Regions from separate parts of the Acinetobacter sp. T_3_1 genome, predicted to be linked through region 1. Evidence: predicted binding sites of a transcription regulator. Region 1 holds the regulator's gene; the other holds the start of a gene.
The links. Region 1 encodes PhoB, which activates phosphate uptake and scavenging genes when phosphate is short. Its sites were predicted from a motif close to TGTCATNAANCTGTCATAA; they were not measured.
Positions count from the first base shown of each region.

Region 2: the regulator PhoB is predicted to act here: its motif matches at 4,461-4,479, upstream of H4I94_RS13665 (inorganic phosphate transporter).

Region 1 is NZ_JACHVD010000005.1:51,733-57,844, forward strand. Features, by position in the region: gene H4I94_RS07545 (SDR family NAD(P)-dependent oxidoreductase) at 1-601, opposite strand, end outside; gene H4I94_RS07550 (TetR/AcrR family transcriptional regulator) at 836-1,525, shown strand; gene phoB (phosphate regulon transcriptional regulator PhoB) at 1,763-2,473, shown strand; gene phoR (phosphate regulon sensor histidine kinase PhoR) at 2,499-3,857, shown strand; gene H4I94_RS07565 (glutathione S-transferase) at 3,905-4,552, opposite strand; gene H4I94_RS07570 (OsmC family protein) at 4,650-5,048, opposite strand; gene H4I94_RS07575 (pirin family protein) at 5,074-6,021, opposite strand.
Region 2 is NZ_JACHVD010000017.1:62,678-68,789, reverse strand. Features, by position in the region: gene H4I94_RS13680 (hypothetical protein) at 1-283, opposite strand, end outside; gene metH (methionine synthase) at 370-4,059, opposite strand; gene H4I94_RS13670 (hypothetical protein) at 4,144-4,299, opposite strand; gene H4I94_RS13665 (inorganic phosphate transporter) at 4,528-6,112, shown strand, end outside.

The DNA of each region.
Region 1 (6,112 bases):
TCATTTTTGCCGCATTGGCAATATTGGTCCGGATGCCGCCCGGATGCACACAGAGTGCACTCACGCCACAGTTTTCCAGGTCCAGTTCCTGACGCAGCGATTCGGTAAAACCACGTACCGCAAACTTGGTGGCATTATAGGCAGACTGGGTCGGCTGTGCCGTTAGACCAAACAGGCTGGAAATATTGATAATATGCCCTTCACCCGATTGCTTGATTAAAGGCAGGAATTCCTTGGTCCCATACACCACGCCCCAGAAATTAATATTCACAATCCATTCCAGCTCTTCATACGAAGCGCCTTCCACGGTTGAACCCAATGCCACACCGGCATTATTAAAAATCATGTTGACCGAGCCATGGTCCTGAACGGTTTCAGCAGCCCAGTCACGCACTTCTTCCAGTTTGGCCACATTGACTTTTTTCGTGGTCACACGGACATGACTGTCTTTGACCAGTTCAACTGTTTTTGCCAAACCCTGTTCATTGACATCACTCAAGGACAAATGACAGCCCTGCTGCGCCAAAAGTACGGCCAATTGCTGCCCAATACCCGACCCCGCACCGGTAATGGCTGCGACTTTATTTTTAAAATTTTTCATGAGCTATCCTTATTCAGTTTTCTGCCTCAGCCAGCTAAACATCTCGATTGTTTTTCTGTCTGGAAGATTGCAGTTCATCCATCCAATATAATTTTGACAATAATCATTGTCAATATAATATATCGTCTATCCATCCCTGCTGGAAAATCTGCGGCTTTGTTTTACACATAGGTCTGAAGATAAATTATTGTTAATATAAGGCAAAACCTCGATTTCATTTGGCACACCACATTTATGACTGAACAGCACAAAAATTTCGAAGAAAATCAAAATAAACCGGCAAAAATCAAAGAACGTCAATTTAAAGGCCTGTCTTTAAGCGAGCGTAAACAGGCGCGTCGTGAAAAACTGATTGAAGCTGGGATTGAAGCCTATGGTACGCATGGTTTTTTTGCAGTGACTGTGAAAGATATTTGCAATGAAGCCAAACTGACCGAACGCTATTTCTATGAATCCTTTAAGAAAAGTGATGAACTGTTTCAGACCATCTTTTTAAAGCTGATTGACCAGTTGCAGCACAATGTCATGCAGGCCATTATGCAGGCTTCGACCGATCCCAAGAAAATGATCGAAGCCGGTCTCACTGCCCTGCTCACTACCTTAAAAGACAATCCACGCATGGCGCGGATTATCTATATCGATGCCATGCTGGTGCAGGAACTGCATAACCAGGCCACCATCCATGAAACTATGCTGCGTTTTGACCGCATGATTCATGCTTTTGTGATGCTGATGATGCCCAACATTAACCGCTCTGAACGTGAAATTTCGATGATCTCGACCGGCTTGAATGGCTATGTCACCCAAATTGCCATTCGCTGGGTCGTCAGTGGTTTTAAACCCTCAATGGAGGAGGTTCTCTCTTCTTGCAGTGTGGTTTTTTTAGCGCTGCTCGATACTTTTTCAGAAAAAGAAAAAATATGATTTAAGCGCGGCGACTTTCACAAAACCGTAAAAAATGCTCAACGCCTTGAATTTAATATATTTATCTAACTGATTTATTTTAAATTCTTGATTGTATCTTATTAAAATTGTGACAATTTTTTGCGAAATCCAGCCGAACTACCTATTCTGCAATGATACTGTCATAATTAATCTTTGTAATAAGCCTGTCATAAATATAAAACGGTCCACCGTTTACGTGAAATAGGGTATTGCGCTGTGAAAGATGACTATATATTAATCGTCGATGATGAGCTCCCGATCCGGGAAATGATCCATACCTCGCTGGATATGGCGGGCTTCCAATGCCTACAGGCTGAAGATGCCAAGCAGGCCCACCAGATGATTGTGGATCAACGCCCTGTGCTTATTCTACTCGACTGGATGTTACCTGGTGGTGTCAGCGGTGTAGACCTGTGCCGCCGTCTGAAACGCGATGAAACCCTATCAGAAATTCCCGTGATCATGCTTACTGCCCGCGCTGAAGAAGACCATAAAGTACAAGGTCTGGATGCCGGTGCAGATGACTACATGACCAAACCGTTTTCCACCCGTGAACTGGTTTCCCGCATTAAGGCCGTGTTACGCCGTGCCAATGCCCTAAGCGGTGAAAAAACCATTGATGCCAATGGTCTGGTACTCGACCCTGTCAGCCAGCGGGTCAGTCATGGTCCGAATATTTTAGAAATGGGACCTACAGAATATCGTCTATTGGCCTTTTTCATGACGCATCCGGAACGTGCCTATACCCGTGCTCAATTGCTGGATCAGGTCTGGGGTGGTAACGTATATATTGAAGACCGTACCATTGACGTTCATATCCGCCGTTTGCGTAAAGTGCTGGAACCGTTTGGCGCAGACCGTTATGTACAGACGGTTCGTGGTACAGGTTACCGTTTTTCTACCCGCGCAGATGTCGCTCTAGGTTAGTCATCGTTTAGGTCAATTGTGTTTTATGTATGAACCCTACCCCGTCCCAGAACTTGCACGAGAACATAAACAGTTTCGTTACAGCAGTTTATGGACTTTTGCCAAGCAAGATTTACGCCTGCTCGCCTTTTTATTGCTGATTGCAGGTTTAATCGGTTTAGGGATTGGGTATTTCTGGATTTTTATTCTCATTGCCTTTGCAGTGTTTTTTGCCTTGCAGTTACGTTCGCTGTATCTGGTCAATGAATGGATTTCCAACCGTCCTTATGATGTGCCGCCCAGTTTAAACGGCATCTGGGGAGCCTTGCTGTTTAATGTCTACCGTTCGCAGCGTCAGGAACGTATTGTTCAGGCAGAAATGGTCGGTCTGATTGACCGGGCGCAATCTTCACTGGTGGCGCTGGCCGAAGCGGTGGTGCTGATTGATGAAATGCACCAAATTGAATGGTGGAATCCGGCCGCAGAAAAATTACTCGGTATTCAACCGCTGGATCGCGGTCGCAATATTTTAACCATTCTGCGCCAACCCAGTTTCATTGAATATTTTAACCATATTGACGAGGCACCTGATGGCCTGAAAATGAAATCTTCAGCCTTTGAAGACCATTATGTACAGGTCAAGATGACCCGCTTTGGTGGAGAAAGCCGCCTATTGGTCGCTTATGACGTGACCCGCATGCATAACCTGGAACAGATGCGCACAGATTTTGTCGACAATATTTCCCATGAATTACGTACCCCGCTTACCGTACTCAGCGGTTATATTGAAACCTTTACCGACCAGGAAGATTTAAACCCGCGCTGGAAACGTGCTTTCGACCAGATGCAGGCGCAAACCAAGCGCATGAATGCCTTGGTGAATGATTTACTGTTATTGTCGCGTTTGGAAAATGACAAAAAGATCGCGAAGAACCAGATTATTGAAATGCCCAGCCTGATGAACCAGCTGTTTGACGACGCACAGGCCTACAATGTCGACTACCACCATGCGCTCAATCTGGACATTGACAGCCATTGCGACCTGATTGGCTCCGAAACTGAACTGGCGAGTGCCTTTAGCAACCTGATTACCAATGCCATTAAGTACACCCCTAAAGGTGGAACCATCACCATGGGCTGGCATGATGACGGTGAACACGGCATCTTTACCGTTCAAGATACCGGCATCGGAATTGATCCCAAACATCTGCCACGTTTAACCGAACGTTTCTATCGGGTCGATAGCGCCCGTAGCCGTCAAACCGGTGGCACCGGTTTGGGTCTGGCCATTGTAAAACATGTGCTGATGCAACACGGCGCACATCTGGAAATTGAATCCAAAGAGAACCAAGGCTCGACCTTTAAAGTCATTTTCCCTAAAGAGCGCCTGTACAAACCCTGCTAGACCTGCCTGTTTTAACCCCCGATTAAAGCACAGTCCACCTGCCTGTATTAAGTCAGGCCCTGTTCCTTAAACTTGGCTCGCTGAAAGGCAGGACGTTCCTCAAGACGTTTCAGATACTTAGCGATATGCGGATATGAACCGGAGACTCTGGATTGAATGGCATCAAGTGGAAACCACATCTGAATATCGGCAAAAGAAAATGTTCCGGCAAAATATTCATGCTTGGATAAATAATCTTCTAGATAAGCAATATGCTCTTTTAAACGCGGATGAATAAATCCTGCTTTCACCCCAGCAGTAATTTTATGTGCCACCGGCTTAATCAGCCAAGGAACATGTTTGGGCACATTGCTTATCACCAGTTGCATCACCAATAAAGGCATTAATGAACCTTCGGCATAGTGCATCCAGTAGCGGTATTGTTGCTGATCTTTTTTGGCCGTCGGTTTAAATTTCTGCGCTGTATCATAGCTTTCCTGCAAATGTTGCAAAATCACCGCCGATTCAACAATAGTTTGGTCTTCATCGGTCAAGATGGGTGCTTTAGCCAAAGGATGAACCAGTTTTAATTCAGGCGGTGCAGCCAGCGTGGGTAGACGTTTATAAAATTTGACCTGGTAATCTTGAGCCAGTTCTTCTAAAGCCCATAAAATTCTAAAAGAACGAGATTGATCTAAATGGTGTAGTGTAATCATTATCTGTTGATCCCTATTTTTATATTTTGCTTATGACCGGTCATGTTAAAAAATGACATTTCTTTGCCCACAATGTCAGGTGTATCGGGTCACGTATTTAAAGCAGAACCGTGTTAATTTCCAGACTGCGTAACAGTGTCTTGGTCACTGGTGTTTTACTGCTGATGTCTAAAACTTTTTGCTGTAGCTCATCCGATAAGGGCTGAGCAAAAGACAAGCGACGCTCAATCCATTCTTTGCCTTCCTTATTGGCATTAAAATCGGCTTCTACTGAAAACTGACCGAGCTCTATGCCTTTATGACGGGCATACATACGCAAGGTAATCATGGTGCAAGAAATCAGTCCTGAACAAATCCAATCATAAGGTGCAGGACCTTGATCCTGCCCGCCAAAGGATTCGGGTTTGTCGGTAATAAACTGGTGTTTTCCGCTTTTCACTTCGCCTGACCAGGGTTCAGCCAAGCTCTGTACTTCTGCATTTGCAATAATTGACATATTCACAAAATCCTGAATTTTATCGTTATTTTGAAGCACGCATCTTATCGGGGAATGCGGGTGCTTCCAGACGGGGGCCAGGATAGTCAGGAATGGTACCAAAACGGTCATCCTGAGCAATCCAGTGGTCACGGGCTTGGCAAAGCTCTTCCTGAGTCCGCCCGACAAAGTTCCACCACAGTAATATTGGTGACTCGAAGGGTTCCCCACCCAACAATAAAACGCGGCTGCCTTTATGCAAGCGGATGTCAATTTCAGTCATGCCTGGCTCCAGCACCACCATGTTATCTTCCGTCAGTTCATGTCCATTGACTTCAGCTGCACCCTCGAGTGCCATAAAACCATATTCAAATTTTGGATTCAATTGAATTCGGGTGGTTGTGGACTCCTGTGCGGTTAAATCCACACCCAGCAATTCACTATGCACCGCAACCGGTGACTGGGTCTGTAAGAACTCACCCACCAATACGGTAAATTCAACCTGATCTCTTTCCACTACCGGCAGTTCGGGATAATGATCAAAACGCGGTGCCATATTAATCTTGTCATCCGGCAAGGCAATCCAGAGCTGGGCTGCATGCATATGGGTTTCGGTTTCCGGTGCCACTTCGGTATGGGAAATTCCATACCCTGCAGTCATTAAATTGACCTGTTTGGGACGAATCAGCTGTTTGGTCCCCAGGCTGTCGGTATGCATCATGGTACCTTCAATCATCCAGGTAAAAGTCTGCAAGCCAATATGCGGATGGGGTCCGACATCTAATCCATCACCTTGGGGAAAAACCACTGGACCGGCATGATCCAGAAAGCACCATGCCCCAATTAAACGCTTATGCCGGCTGGGCAAGGCACGCTTAATCACGGTACCTTGTCCAATTTCCGCACTACGCAAAGGAAACTCCTGAATAAACCGGTTTACATATTTTTCACAATCGTCCGAATTGGAAAGCTCCGTATAGCTGCTATTGGTCATATGCCTATCCCTGAATTTCATGAACGTGACTGTTCTTGACAGTTTTTAATCTATTGTCATCAATCATATAGATTCTTCGTCATTCAGCCTA
Region 2 (6,112 bases), on a different contig from region 1:
CTGAGAGCACATTAAGGGCTATTGATACTAATTCAGGATTCTGTGTTAAAGCTGCTGTTGTAAATAATAAAGTTGGTCCAAACCAATCAATAGCTCTTTGCTCTAGTACTATATCTGGTTTTTGTATGTAATTTATATTTATAAAATTTCGAGCATATTTGAAAAATGAAACAGTTGATGCAGCATAAATATTTTGCTCATCTTCAATCAATTCAGGAAGAATCATTAAATCTGAGTAATGATCTAAGTCAAGTAGTTCTAACTCTATTTTTTCTATTTTCATAGGTTTAAGAATTTATATATGTTTTTAAACTTTAGCATAAAAAATCCCCTCAAGTGAGGGGATTTATTTCATCGATTTAATGCAAATTATTGAACCGAATCATCCAAATTCGGCGCTAACCAGCGTTTTGCCTCATCCAAAGTCCAGCCTTTACGTTTCGCATAATCCTCAAGCTGGTCGCCCGCGATTTTACCCACGTTAAAATACTGCGACTCAGGGTTGGCATAGTAGAAACCGCTGACCGATGAAGGTGGCCACATTGCAAAACTAGAAGTCAATTGCGTACCAATCTTGTCAGTCGAACCTAACCAGTCAAACAATGGCGCTTTTTCAGAGTGCTCAGGACATGCCGGGTAGCCTGGCGCAGGACGGATACCGACATATTTCTCTTTAATCAACTCTTCATTCGACAACTGTTCAGATGCCTGGTTGCCCCAGAACTCTTTACGGATACGTTCATGCAAGTGCTCTGCAAAGGCTTCGGCAAAACGGTCACCCAACGACTGAACCAGAATTGCTGAGTAGTCATCACCTTTGGCTTTGTACTCATTTGCCAGTTCTTCTGCACCAAAGATCGAAACGGTGAAACCGCCTAAGTAATCTTCAGTCACGCCTTTAGGGGCTACAAAATCAGCCAATGACAGATTTGGTTTGCCTGTTACTTTGTCAGACTGCTGACGGATATGCTCAAAAGTATGCGTAACAGTCGTGCCAGTTTCATCAAATACTTGAACTGTATCGGCACCTGAACGGTTGGCAGGGTAAATGCCAAATACCGCGCGTGCATCGAAACGTTTATTTTCGATGATGTCTTTGAGCATCGCCTGCGCCTGATTGTACAAGTCAGTTGCAGCTTCGCCCACCACTTCATCTTTCAGGATGGCTGGGAATTTGCCTGCCAGACTCCATGAAATAAAGAACGGTGTCCAGTCAAAATATTCAACCAAAGTTTCCAAAGGATAATTGGTCAGCGTTTGCGTACCGATAAAGTTTGGCTTCACAGGCTTATTGGCTGTAAAGTCAATTTTCAAGCCATTTTCAACCGATTCTGCATAAGACAGTTTTGCAGCTTTCGGCTGTTTGTTGGCAATACGTTCACGCACTTTTTCATATTCAGCACGGGTTTCTGCCACAAAGGCAGGTTTCATCTCTTTAGACAGCAGGGTGGTTGCTACACCCACCGCACGAGATGCATCGGCCACGTAAATAACGGCATCATTTGAATATTGCGGATCAATTTTTACCGCAGTATGTGCTTTAGACGTGGTTGCACCGCCAATCATGAGCGGCACCTTAAAGCCTTTACGCTGCATTTCTTTGGCAACAAACACCATTTCATCCAAAGATGGGGTAATCAGACCGGAAAGACCGATGATATCGACCTTCTCGTCAATGGCCGTTTGCAGGATTTTTTCCGCAGGCACCATCACACCCAGGTCGATAATGTCATAACCGTTACAACCCAATACTACGCCAACAATGTTCTTGCCGATGTCATGCACGTCGCCTTTTACGGTCGCCATCAACACTTTACCTTTAGACTCACCGCCCGATTTTTCTGCTTCGATGTACGGGTTCAGCCAGGCTACAGCCTGTTTCATCACACGCGCAGATTTCACCACTTGCGGCAGGAACATTTTGCCTGAACCGAACAGGTCGCCAACCACGTTCATGCCGTCCATTAGTGGACCTTCAATCACATCGAGCGGACGTTTGGCTTTTAAGCGTGCTTCTTCAGTATCTTCATCAATAAAAGTGGTGATGCCTTTCACTAATGCATATTCAAGGCGTTTTTCAACTGACTCGTTACGCCATTCAAGGTTTTCAACCGCTTTTTGAGCGCCTGCCTGACCGCGATATTGCTCAGCCACTTCAAGCAGCTTTTCAGTCGCTTCCTGACCGCTTTCACCCTGGTTCTGGTTCAGGATCACATCTTCAACCGCAGCTTTTAACTCGCTTGGGATGTCATCATAAATCGCCATTTGGCCAGCATTCACAATACCCATGGTCATGCCTTGCTTGATGGCATGGTAAAGGAATACCGAGTGAATGGCTTCACGTACAGGTTCGTTGCCACGGAAAGAGAACGATACGTTAGACACACCGCCTGAAATCATGGCATGTGGCAGGTTCTGCTTAATCCAGCCGGTCGCTTCAATGAAGTCCACCGCATAGTTATTGTGTTCTTCAATACCGGTGGCTACCGCGAACACGTTCGGGTCAAAAATAATATCTTCAGCCGGGAAGCCGACTTCATTCACCAAAACATCGTATGAACGCTTACAGATTTCTTTCTTACGCTCAGCGGTATCTGCCTGACCATTTTCGTCAAAGGCCATCACAATCACGGCAGCGCCATACTGACGGCATAGACGCGCTTTATGGACGAACTCGTCATAGCCTTCTTTCAGGGAAATCGAGTTGACAACCGGTTTACCTTGTACGCATTTCAAGCCCGCTTCAATGATTTCCCATTTAGATGAGTCAATCATGATCGGAACGCGGGAAATTTCAGGTTCAGAGGCGACCAGATTCAGGAAGTGCACCATTGCGCCTTCTGAATCGAGCATGCCTTCATCCATGTTGATGTCGATGATTTGCGCACCGGCTTCAACCTGCTGCTGTGCAACTTCTAAAGCTTCGGCAAAGTTTTCTTCACGGATTAAACGCAGGAATTTTTTAGAACCGGTGACGTTGGTCCGTTCACCCACGTTCACGAACAGCGAATCGGCTGTAATATTAAATGGTTCTAAACCGCTTAAGCGGCATGCCGGTTTGGTTTCAGGTAATTGACGCGGTTTGATGTCTTTAACGGCATGGTAAATGGCACGGATATGATCCGGTGTGGTACCACAGCAACCACCAGTAATGTTGATTAAACCGCTTTCTGCAAATTCTTTCAGGAAGGCAGCCGTTTCTTCCGGAGTCTCATCATAACCGCCGAAAGCATTTGGCAAGCCGGCATTAGGATGGGCAGACACGAATACATCGGCAACGTCAGACACGGTTTTTACGTGTGGACGCATGGCATCTGCACCAAGAGCACAGTTAAAGCCAATTGATAACAAATCACCGTGACGCACCGAGTTCCAGAATGCTTCTGCGGTTTGACCGGTCAAAGTACGGCCTGAAGCATCGGTAATGGTCCCTGAAATCATCAATGGCAGTTCATAACCAATCTGGTTGAAGACTTCTTTTACCGCAAAAATAGCCGCTTTACAGTTTAAGGTATCAAATACGGTTTCAATCAGCAGAATGTCTGCACCGCCTTCAATCAGCGCATGCGCAGCTTCAATATAGTTTTCTTTGAGTTCATCAAAGGTGATGTTACGGAAAGCCGGGTCATTGACGTTCGGCGAGATTGAGCAGGTACGTGATGTGGGGCCAAGTACACCGGCTACAAAACGTGGCTTGTCTGGAGTTGAGTATTTTGCACAAGCTTCTTTGGCAATCCGTGCCGCTTCACGGTTAATCTCGGGAACCAGATCTTCCATATGGTAGTCCGACATGGAAACACGGGTGCCGTTGAAACTGTTGGTTTCAATAATGTCCGCACCCGCATCCAGATAGGCTTCGTGAATACCCTGAATAATGTGCGGCTGTGTCAGTACCAAAAGGTCATTGTTGCCTTTCAGGTCAGATGCCCAGTCAGCAAAACGCTCACCACGGTAGTCAGCTTCTTCGAGTTTGTGACGCTGAATCATGGTGCCCATCGCACCGTCGATAATCAGAATCCGTTGAGCGAGCAGCTCTTTTAGGGTGGCAAGCGTGGACATAAATAACCCCAATCCGATGGAATATAAAATCGGCATATATGTTAGCAGAAATCAGTTCATTTTTTCTGATATTCAGTTTATTTACTAAGCGTCATGATGGGCTTGCCGAATAAATAGTCGGGTTAAATTTAAACTAGCCTGTTGATAGTTCTGTAATAAATCCTTCATCAAGTTGTAATGAATATGCTTCAAGCTGACTGAGCTTGCCGTATTCGCATGTCCGGCGGTCTTATATTTCATGCTTTGTAACATTATGGGAAATGGCTAAGGTAGCCTGAGAAATGACTGAGGTTTTACTATAAGTATATGATTTTAATTGTTTAAGTTGACTGTTATTCTCGGGTTTTTAGCGAGGAAGGTGCCAAATAAAGTATGAAAAATTGCTTTATATGACACCGCTTTGTCATATAATTGTCATAATTAAATTGAACAATATGAGGGATTTTATTATCCCTTTGAACCGTCTGCATGAATTCTAGTATTCCTCCCGTCCAAGATCAGGTGCCATCAGCACCAGCGAAATCGACGAATGTGCATGTTGCTACACCGAAATTTTTTATGCCGGTGTTTCTCACGGTTATTATTTCAACTTTGGTGTATATCGGCTTTCAGCTTTCAACCGATTTGGCGCATGTGCCAGCATTAAGTTTATATTCCGTTATTCTTTTAGCGACTGCTTTATTAATTGCTTTAGGCTTTGAATTTGTTAATGGTTTTCATGACACGGCCAACGCAGTCGCAACTGTTATTTATACCAATGCCTTATCTGCCCCTGTTGCCGTAATGTGGGCAGGTTTTTGTAATTTCCTTGGGGTGATGGTGGCAAGTGGTGCTGTTGCTTACGGTATTATTGCTTTATTACCTGTAGAACTGATTATGAATGTCGGTTCAGGCGCAGGCTTTGCCATGGTTTTTGCCATGCTGATCGCTGCGATTCTCTGGAATTTGGGTACCTGGTTTTTGGGTATTCCGGCATCAAGCTCACATACCTTAATCGGTTCGATTTTAGGTGTGGGTATTATGAACTACATCCTGCACTCCGGCGCTGGCGCAAGCGGCGTAGATATGGAGCAGGTGATGAAAGTGGGTAAAGCACTGCTATTTTCTCCGCTGATTGGTTTTGCTTTTGCTGCTGTCCTGTTTTTACTGGTGAAAAAAATCTTCCGTAAACAGTTGGAGCTCTTTCATCCGCCTGAAGGGAACAAGCCGCCGCCACCTTTAATTCGTGCAATTTTGATTTTCACGTGTACCGGTGTGAGTTTCGCGCATGGTTCAAATGACGGTCAAAAGGGCATGGGCTTGATTATGCTGATTTTGATTGGTTGTGTACCATTGGCTTATTCTTTAAACAAGAATTTAGACAATGCACATATTCAGTCTTTTGAGCAATTGTCTCAGCAAACGGCTACAGCTATTTATCCGCAGCATGAAGATATTGCGGATGCTCAGGCACGTGCTGTCATTACCAAATATATTCAAACCAAAGAAGTGACCCCGGAAGTGGTTCCTGCTTTAGCGAGCCTGACCGATCATCTGGGTGACCGTGTTGCCAAATATGGTGATATTCACAATATTCCAGAGGCTGAAGTTTCTGCGATCCGCAATGATATGTATCTCAGCACGACTGCGTTTAAGCGTTTAGATAAAGCTGAGCAGCTTCCTGAGATGTCAAAAGATCAAAGCAAGTTGGTTAAAGAATATCGTAAAAACCTGGATTCATTCCTTCAGTATATTCCTACCTGGGTGAAAGTGGCTGTTGCCCTGGCATTAGGTCTGGGTACGATGGTGGGCTGGAAACGTATTGTGGTCACTGTAGGTGAACGTATTGGTAAAAACCATATGACTTATGGTCAAGGTATGTCAGCCGAACTTGTTGCAATGACAACGATTGCTGCTGCTGATGGTTTGGGTATGCCTGTATCGACAACCCACGTTTTGAACAGTGCGGTTGCAGGTACAATGGTAGCCAATAAATCAGGCTTGAATTTGCAAATGGTGCGTACCATTTTATCTGCATGGATCTTCACTTTGCCGGCGACCATCTGTTTATCTG